DNA from 2 places in the Fictibacillus sp. EA-CB0309 genome. Region 2 is predicted to be linked to the other one. Evidence: a T-box and tRNA genes for the amino acid it is inferred to sense, from the RefSeq annotation. Region 2 holds a T-box; the other holds one or more tRNA genes.
What was found. A T-box is a leader RNA that pairs with one kind of tRNA and senses whether it is charged. The one in region 2 lies ahead of proS (proline--tRNA ligase), so its partner is inferred to be a tRNA-Pro.

Region 1 (4,341 bases), 1.4 Mb from region 2:
GTTAAGAGGAGGGGTTATCCTTACGGAGAAGCTCTGAATTGAAGCCCCAGTAAACGGCGGCCGTAACTATAACGGTCCTAAGGTAGCGAAATTCCTTGTCGGGTAAGTTCCGACCCGCACGAAAGGTGTAACGACTTGGATACTGTCTCAACGAGAGACCCGGTGAAATTATAGTACCTGTGAAGATGCAGGTTACCCGCGACAGGACGGAAAGACCCCATGGAGCTTTACTGCAGCTTGATATTGGATTTTGGTACAGCTTGTACAGGATAGGTAGGAGCCTGAGAAGCCGGAGCGCCAGCTTCGGTGGAGGCGTCGGTGGGATACTACCCTGGCTGTATTGAAATTCTAACCTTGAACCGTGATCCGGTTCGGAGACAGTGTCAGGCGGGCAGTTTGACTGGGGCGGTCGCCTCCTAAACAGTAACGGAGGCGCCCAAAGGTTCCCTCAGAATGGTTGGAAATCATTCGCAGAGTGTAAAGGCACAAGGGAGCTTGACTGCGAGACCTACAAGTCGAGCAGGGACGAAAGTCGGGCTTAGTGATCCGGTGGTTCCGCATGGAAGGGCCATCGCTCAACGGATAAAAGCTACCCTGGGGATAACAGGCTTATCTCCCCAAGAGTCCACATCGACGGGGAGGTTTGGCACCTCGATGTCGGCTCATCGCATCCTGGGGCTGAAGTAGGTCCCAAGGGTTGGGCTGTTCGCCCATTAAAGCGGTACGCGAGCTGGGTTCAGAACGTCGTGAGACAGTTCGGTCCCTATCCGTCGCGGGCGCAGGAAATTTGAGAGGAGCTGTCCTTAGTACGAGAGGACCGGGATGGACACACCGCTGGTGTACCAGTTGTTCCGCCAGGGGCATAGCTGGGTAGCTACGTGTGGACGGGATAAGTGCTGAAAGCATCTAAGCATGAAGCCCCCTCAAGATGAGATTTCCCATCACGTTAAGTGAGTAAGACCCCTTAGAGATGATGAGGTTGATAGGTCTGGTGTGGAAGCGTGGTGACACGTGGAGCTGACAGATACTAATCGGTCGAGGGCTTATCCTTAAAATGCATAAACGTTTGGAAACGTCGTATCTAGTTTTGAGAGAACATAAAAAAAATGATGAAAATCATTAAAAAATCTCTTGCATTTATGAATTACATAGAGTATAATTTTATCTTGTCGAGATAAAAAATAACTCGCTAATCTGGTCTAGTGATGATGGCGAAGAGGTCACACCCGTTCCCATACCGAACACGGAAGTTAAGCTCTTCAGCGCCGATGGTAGTTGGGGGTCTCCCCTGTTAGAGTAGGACGTCGCTAGGCTAGATATAAAATGGAGGATTAGCTCAGCTGGGAGAGCACCTGCCTTACAAGCAGGGGTCGGCGGTTCGAACCCGTCATCCTCCACCATTTATTCTTTACTTGCCGGTTTAGCTCAATTGGTAGAGCAACTGACTTGTAATCAGTAGGTTGGGGGTTCAAGTCCTCTAGCCGGCACCATTTTGCACGAGCCATTAGCTCAGTCGGTAGAGCATCTGACTTTTAATCAGAGGGTCGAAGGTTCGAGTCCTTCATGGCTCACCATTTATACACGCGGGTGTGGCGGAATTGGCAGACGCGCTAGACTTAGGATCTAGTGTCTTTGACGTGGGGGTTCGAGTCCCTTCACCCGCACCAATTTCCTTTTTGAAAACAAAATATGTTTGCGGAAGTAGTTCAGTGGTAGAATACAACCTTGCCAAGGTTGGGGTCGCGGGTTCGAATCCCGTCTTCCGCTCCAAAGTTATTGTATGTGCCGGGGTGGCGGAACTGGCAGACGCACAGGACTTAAAATCCTGCGGTAGGTGACTACCGTACCGGTTCGATTCCGGTCCTCGGCACCACATACATGCGCCCTTAGCTCAGCTGGATAGAGTGTTTGACTACGAATCAAAAGGTCGGGAGTTCGAATCTCTCAGGGCGCGCCATGTTTTACGGGAAGTGGCTCAGCTTGGTAGAGCACCTGGTTTGGGACCAGGGGGTCGCAGGTTCAAATCCTGTCTTCCCGACCATTATAACAAATATGTTATTTGGGGCTTTAGCTCAGCTGGGAGAGCGCCTGCCTTGCACGCAGGAGGTCAGCGGTTCGATCCCGCTAAGCTCCACCATTTTTCAGAAAATGTTTCTGACATTTTCTTTTTTATTGCAAAAAAGTTCTTTGAAAACTGAACAAAAGAAATAGGTAAGGAATTAAATTAATTCCGTCAGTTTTAAAATCGAGCAAGACAAACACTTTTATGGAGAGTTTGATCCTGGCTCAGGATGAACGCTGGCGGCGTGCCTAATACATGCAAGTCGAGCGAATGAAGAGGAGCTTGCTCCTCTGATTTAGCGGCGGACGGGTGAGTAACACGTGGGTAATCTGCCTGTAAGACGGGGATAACTCCGGGAAACCGGGGCTAATACCGGATAATAAGAAGAAACGCATGTTTCTTTTTGAAAGTCGGTTTCGGCTGACACTTACAGATGAGCCCGCGGCGCATTAGCTAGTTGGTGAGGTAACGGCTCACCAAGGCGACGATGCGTAGCCGACCTGAGAGGGTGATCGGCCACACTGGGACTGAGACACGGCCCAGACTCCTACGGGAGGCAGCAGTAGGGAATCTTCGGCAATGGGCGAAAGCCTGACCGAGCAACGCCGCGTGAGCGATGAAGGCCTTCGGGTCGTAAAGCTCTGTTGTTAGAGAAGAACAAGTACGAGAGTAACTGCTCGTACCTTGACGGTACCTAACCAGAAAGCCACGGCTAACTACGTGCCAGCAGCCGCGGTAATACGTAGGTGGCAAGCGTTATCCGGAATTATTGGGCGTAAAGCGCGCGCAGGCGGTCTCTTAAGTCTGATGTGAAAGCCCACGGCTCAACCGTGGAGGGTCATTGGAAACTGGGAGACTTGAGTGCAGGAGAGAAAAGTGGAATTCCACGTGTAGCGGTGAAATGCGTAGAGATGTGGAGGAACACCAGTGGCGAAGGCGGCTTTTTGGCCTGTAACTGACGCTGAGGCGCGAAAGCGTGGGGAGCAAACAGGATTAGATACCCTGGTAGTCCACGCCGTAAACGATGAGTGCTAGGTGTTGGGGGGTTCCACCCTCAGTGCTGAAGTTAACACATTAAGCACTCCGCCTGGGGAGTACGACCGCAAGGTTGAAACTCAAAGGAATTGACGGGGGCCCGCACAAGCAGTGGAGCATGTGGTTTAATTCGAAGCAACGCGAAGAACCTTACCAGGTCTTGACATCCTTTGACCACTCTAGAGATAGAGCTTTCCCCTTCGGGGGACAAAGTGACAGGTGGTGCATGGTTGTCGTCAGCTCGTGTCGTGAGATGTTGGGTTAAGTCCCGCAACGAGCGCAACCCTTGACCTTAGTTGCCAGCATTCAGTTGGGCACTCTAAGGTGACTGCCGGTGACAAACCGGAGGAAGGTGGGGATGACGTCAAATCATCATGCCCCTTATGACCTGGGCTACACACGTGCTACAATGGATGATACAAAGGGTTGCAAAGCCGCGAGGCCAAGCCAATCCCAAAAAGTCATTCTCAGTTCGGATTGTAGGCTGCAACTCGCCTACATGAAGCCGGAATTGCTAGTAATCGCGGATCAGCATGCCGCGGTGAATACGTTCCCGGGCCTTGTACACACCGCCCGTCACACCACGAGAGTTTGTAACACCCGAAGTCGGTGGGGTAACCCTTTTGGGAGCCAGCCGCCGAAGGTGGGACAGATGATTGGGGTGAAGTCGTAACAAGGTAGCCGTATCGGAAGGTGCGGCTGGATCACCTCCTTTCTATGGAGATTATGAAACAGCTTCGACTGTTTCGTAAGTACACCTATTCTTCTTTTGTTCAGTTTTGAAGGAACTTAACTTCCTTTAGGGGCCTATAGCTCAGCTGGTTAGAGCGCACGCCTGATAAGCGTGAGGTCGATGGTTCGAGTCCATTTAGGCCCACCATTTTCATAATTTAATTCCCATTATGGGGCTTTAGCTCAGCTGGGAGAGCGCCTGCCTTGCACGCAGGAGGTCAGCGGTTCGATCCCGCTAAGCTCCACCATTGCACATCTTACGATGATGCATTTTTAAATTGTGTTCTTTGAAAACTAGATATCGACATCCAAACAATATGCAAGGCAGATAGATATTTATCTGCGCCAAGCAAGAATCTTTGATGTGTAAACATCATATAAGGTTAAGCTAGAAAGGGCGCACGGTGGATGCCTTGGCACTAGGAGCCGAAGAAGGACGGGACGAACACCGATATGCCTCGGGGAGCTGTAAGTAAGCATTGATCCGGGGATTTCCGAATGGGGGAACCCAC
Region 2 (4,341 bases):
TGAACTGCTTGAAAGTGAAGAGAAGCGTGCAGAATATCTTCATGAAGTAGAGAAGCGCGGATTGACGATTTCAGCGTTCAGCTGTCATGGGAATCCTTTATCTCCCGATGAAGCTTTTGCTAAAGAATCACACGATACGTTTGTAAAAACAGTAGAACTTGCTGGGTTGATGAATGTACCAGTTGTGAACTGTTTTTCCGGTGTTCCAGGGGATTCAGAAAACGCTAAGTATCCGAACTGGCCGGTATCGCCTTGGCCGAACGAGTACAGTGATGTGTTGAAGTGGCAATGGGAAGAAAAGCTAATTCCTTATTGGCGTACTTGGGGTCAATTTGCTAAAGAGCATAGCGTGAAGATCGGTTTAGAACTTCACGGCGGTTTCTTAGTACACACTCCTTATACTTTGTTGAAACTTCGTGAAGAGACATGTGATGCAATTGGTGCAAACCTGGATCCATCACACCTTTGGTGGCAAGGAATCGATCCAGTAGCTGCAATCAAGATTCTTGGAAAAGCTGGAGCAATCCATCACTTCCACGCAAAAGACACGTATTTAGATCAAGATAACATCAACATGTACGGCTTAACAGACATGCAGCCATACGGCGCAGTTCAAAACCGTGCATGGAGCTTCCGGTCAGTTGGATGCGGCCACTCCGTTCAAGACTGGTCGGACATGATGAGTGCGCTTCGTACGTATGGATACGACTATGTTGTTAGCATCGAGCATGAAGATCCGATCATGTCGATTGAAGAAGGATTCACGCGTGCGGTGAAGAACCTGCAGTCAATCCTCATCGCAGAACAGCCAGCCGAAATGTGGTGGGTGTAGTAAAAAGTAGGGGTTCTGACTCCCAAACAAATACAAATCACATTGATTTGTATTTGTGGGTGCACACCCCTTTGATTTAAGAAAAGCCAGAAATCTGAACATCAGATTTCTGGCTTTTTTCTTACAAACTGTTAAATAAAACAAACAAAAAACATACTTGAAAAACCATTACTATCGAAATCTAAATCTTTCTTACCCGCATTGTATCTCGAATCACCGGCCAGTTTTGTGGAAATGGTATGCCGAGTACCCAGAAACTCACACCGCGCAGATTATAATCAATAGCTGTTTGATACTTGGCCTGCATGCTTCTTGCGTCTTCAAACCATACCTCATGCTCTTTCCCCTGATTGTCGCGGTATTTAAACCAAGGGAAGCATCACCTTCATCGAACTGAATGGAGACATTCATCTTTGCTGCTAGATTAACAGCCGCAACAGGACTTAACGTTTTGGCTTGCGTTCCTTGAACAAAAGGAAGTGTCCAGTCACGTCCGTACGTTGGGACGCCCATCATGATTTTTTCGCGAGGAATTACGCTAACTGTATAATCCAATACTTTTTTACTTCATCAAGTGGTGCGATCGCCATCGCGCGGCCGCCTGACCAGCCCCACTCATACGTCATGACAACTACAAAATCTACAATCTCACCATGTGCTTTATAATCATGAGCTTCATACAATAACCCAGGCTGATCTTCTTTGTATTTGGGTGCCAAGGCAGAAGACACCGAATAACCTAATGGTTTATATTTTGCGACGGCGCGGCGTAAAAAGGTATTATAGTCTTCTTTATTCTCTGGATAAACATATTCAAAATCAAAGTTAACACCGCGAAACCCCTTTGCACGCATCGTGTTCAATATGTTGTTAAGTACGGTTTCCTGAAGTGAATCGCTGTCTAAAATGGTTTTAATCAAATCGGAGTTAAACATATCTCCTTCTATATTGGAAACTCCCATAAGAGGAGCAACTCGGTTGACTATTGCTGCAGCGATTATTCCTTCATCCTGCAGAGACGTTAATTCCCCTGTACGGGTTACAGAATAGCTGAATGGCGTGATGTAGGTTAAGTATGAACCTACATTTCTAACTTCTGTCTGATTGGCCTCTCCCATGTTCGTAACATAGGAGTTTACTTCTTTACCGGCCTCTTGTATGGTATGGAAAGTCTTGTACCTACGTAAACAAGGTTAGGGTTTCCGATTCGATTTTCTTTTTGCAGATCAGCAACCGATGTTCCATATCGATTGGCAATCATAAAAAGAGACTCCCCTTGTTTGATAACATGGATCGGAATATCTATCACTTGACCTTCATAAATAACGGAAGCAAGAGGGATGTTGTTCCAACCTATTAAACTTTCAACAGTTGTTCCGTAGCGGCTAGCTATTTCAAAGAGAGTATCACCTGCCTGAATTCTATAAGTAGGAAAGTCGTTGGGGATAACGAGTGCCTGGCCAACGACCAGCACATTTTGATTTTCTATAGCATTTGTTCTTACTATTGATGTTATTGAAACACCATAGCGCTGAGAAATTTTCCAAAGAGAATCACCTCGTTGAACCACATGAATATCCATAAAATCCGCCTCCTTATGCTCTGTAACTAATGTATTTAATCTAGAAGCGAAATATGAGAAACAGGAAGGGGGACAGACCCGGGTCTGTCCCCCTTCTACATCAACGTTATACAGTGGAAAAGCGAAAGTGGGATGCATATGAATAATTTAAAATTATATTTGACAGTTCATGCCAATATCACATATAATTTCAAAAAAACATATCAACAGTGAAACATGGAAGAGGATTAGTACATTGATCTTGTCTTTTATAGAGAGGGAACTTCATGGTGAAAGGTTCCTACTGACAACCAATCGAACCTGCCTCTGAGTTCTGTATCTGAAACGAGTAGAAGATATCAGCGGTTCAATACCGTTATCATGAAAGAGTGTAAAGCTATGCTTTGAATTAAGGTGGTACCGCCAATTTTTGGTCCCTAATGATGAGCATGGCTTTTTTTATTTTCTAATAGTGAGGAGTACAAACAATGGCAAAGGATTTTGTAAAAGACGTAACAAGCATGGAAGATGATTTTGCGCAGTGGTATACAGATGTTGTAACAAAAGCTGAACTTATCGATTATTCAAGTGTTCGCGGGTCCATGATTCTAAGACCTTACGGCTATGCGATTTGGGAAAACATTCAAAAGGAGCTCGACAACCAAATCAAGCAAACAGGTCATGAAAATGTATACATGCCTCTCTTCATTCCAGAAAGCCTTCTGCAAAAAGAGAAAGACCACATTGAAGGTTTTGCACCTGAAGTCGCGTGGGTTACGCATGGCGGTGAAGAAAAGCTGACAGAACGTCTATGTGTCCGTCCAACATCAGAAGTGCTTTTTGCTGAGCATTTTAAAAACATTATCCATTCATATCGCGATATGCCAAAGCTATACAACCAGTGGTCAAACGTTGTGAGATGGGAAAAGACAACAAGACCTTTCCTTCGAACACTCGAATTTCTCTGGCAGGAAGGTCATACGTGCCATGAAACAGATGAAGAGGCGCATGAAGAAACGGTTCGCATGCTTAACGTATACGCCGAACTATGCGAAGAATATCTCGCCATTCCGGTCATCAAAGGACAGAAGACAGAGAAGGAAAAGTTTGCTGGCGCGAAATACACGTATACCATTGAAAGTCTTATGCATGACGGAAAAGCGTTGCAGTCTGGAACTTCACATCACTTGGGAGACGGTTTTGCAAAAGCGTTCGGCATTGAATTTACGAACAGAGAAGGCAAACTCCAAACCGTTCAGCAAACCTCATGGGGCTTTACGACTCGAATTATCGGGGCGATGATCATGGTACATGGAGACGACAGAGGACTGGTCGTGCCTCCAAAGATTGCACCAACTCAGCTTATGATTGTTCCAATCGCTCAGCATAAAGAAGGTGTCCTTGATTTTGCATACGACCTAAAAGAAAAGCTTTCTAAAACAATCCGAACAGGAATTGATGCTAGTGATAAGAAACCAGGCTGGAAATTTAACGAGTATGAGATGAAAGGGATTCCTCTCCGTTTAGAAGTCGGACCACGTGATATTGTACAGCAGCAGGTTATCTTAGTTCGCCGTGATACAGGAGAAAAACAAACAGTATCTCTGCAAGATCTAGAAACTCAAGTTCAGCAGATTCTTACGGATATCCAAAACAACTTGTTTGAAAAAGCAAAAACACATAGAGAAAACCAAACAACAACGGTGACATCATTTGATGACTTTAAAAATAGCCTTGCGAACAAAGGTGGCTTTATAAAAGCGATGTGGTGCGGAGATGAAGCATGTGAAAACTTCATTAAAGACGAAACAGGTGCAACGTCGAGATGTATGCCATTTGAACAAGAAAAGGTCTCGGAAAAGTGTGTGTGCTGCGAGCAAGAAGGCAAGCACCTCGTCTATTGGGCTAAAGCGTATTAAGTAAAAGCAAGGGGACAGACCCGGGTCTG

Region 1: it has a tRNA-Pro gene. The T-box ahead of proS (proline--tRNA ligase) is inferred to sense a tRNA for this amino acid. The anticodon was not compared.

The regions. Positions count from the first base shown of each region.
Region 1 is NZ_CP169271.1:188,022-192,362, reverse strand. Features, by position in the region: rRNA gene ACEWFH_RS01300 (23S ribosomal RNA) at 1-1,051, shown strand, start outside; rRNA gene rrf (5S ribosomal RNA) at 1,199-1,313, shown strand; tRNA gene ACEWFH_RS01290 (tRNA-Val) at 1,326-1,400, shown strand; tRNA gene ACEWFH_RS01285 (tRNA-Thr) at 1,415-1,490, shown strand; tRNA gene ACEWFH_RS01280 (tRNA-Lys) at 1,499-1,574, shown strand; tRNA gene ACEWFH_RS01275 (tRNA-Leu) at 1,584-1,667, shown strand; tRNA gene ACEWFH_RS01270 (tRNA-Gly) at 1,696-1,770, shown strand; tRNA gene ACEWFH_RS01265 (tRNA-Leu) at 1,785-1,873, shown strand; tRNA gene ACEWFH_RS01260 (tRNA-Arg) at 1,881-1,957, shown strand; tRNA gene ACEWFH_RS01255 (tRNA-Pro) at 1,965-2,041, shown strand; tRNA gene ACEWFH_RS01250 (tRNA-Ala) at 2,062-2,137, shown strand; rRNA gene ACEWFH_RS01245 (16S ribosomal RNA) at 2,264-3,812, shown strand; tRNA gene ACEWFH_RS01240 (tRNA-Ile) at 3,901-3,977, shown strand; tRNA gene ACEWFH_RS01235 (tRNA-Ala) at 4,002-4,077, shown strand; rRNA gene ACEWFH_RS01230 (23S ribosomal RNA) at 4,211-4,341, shown strand, end outside.
Region 2 is NZ_CP169271.1:2,752,127-2,756,467, reverse strand. Features, by position in the region: gene ACEWFH_RS15370 (sugar phosphate isomerase/epimerase family protein) at 1-832, shown strand, start outside; gene ACEWFH_RS15365 (hypothetical protein) at 1,091-1,387, opposite strand; gene ACEWFH_RS15360 (glycosyl hydrolase family 18 protein) at 1,366-1,950, opposite strand; gene ACEWFH_RS15355 (LysM peptidoglycan-binding domain-containing protein) at 1,968-2,414, opposite strand; T-box leader at 2,623-2,835, shown strand; gene proS (proline--tRNA ligase) at 2,882-4,312, shown strand.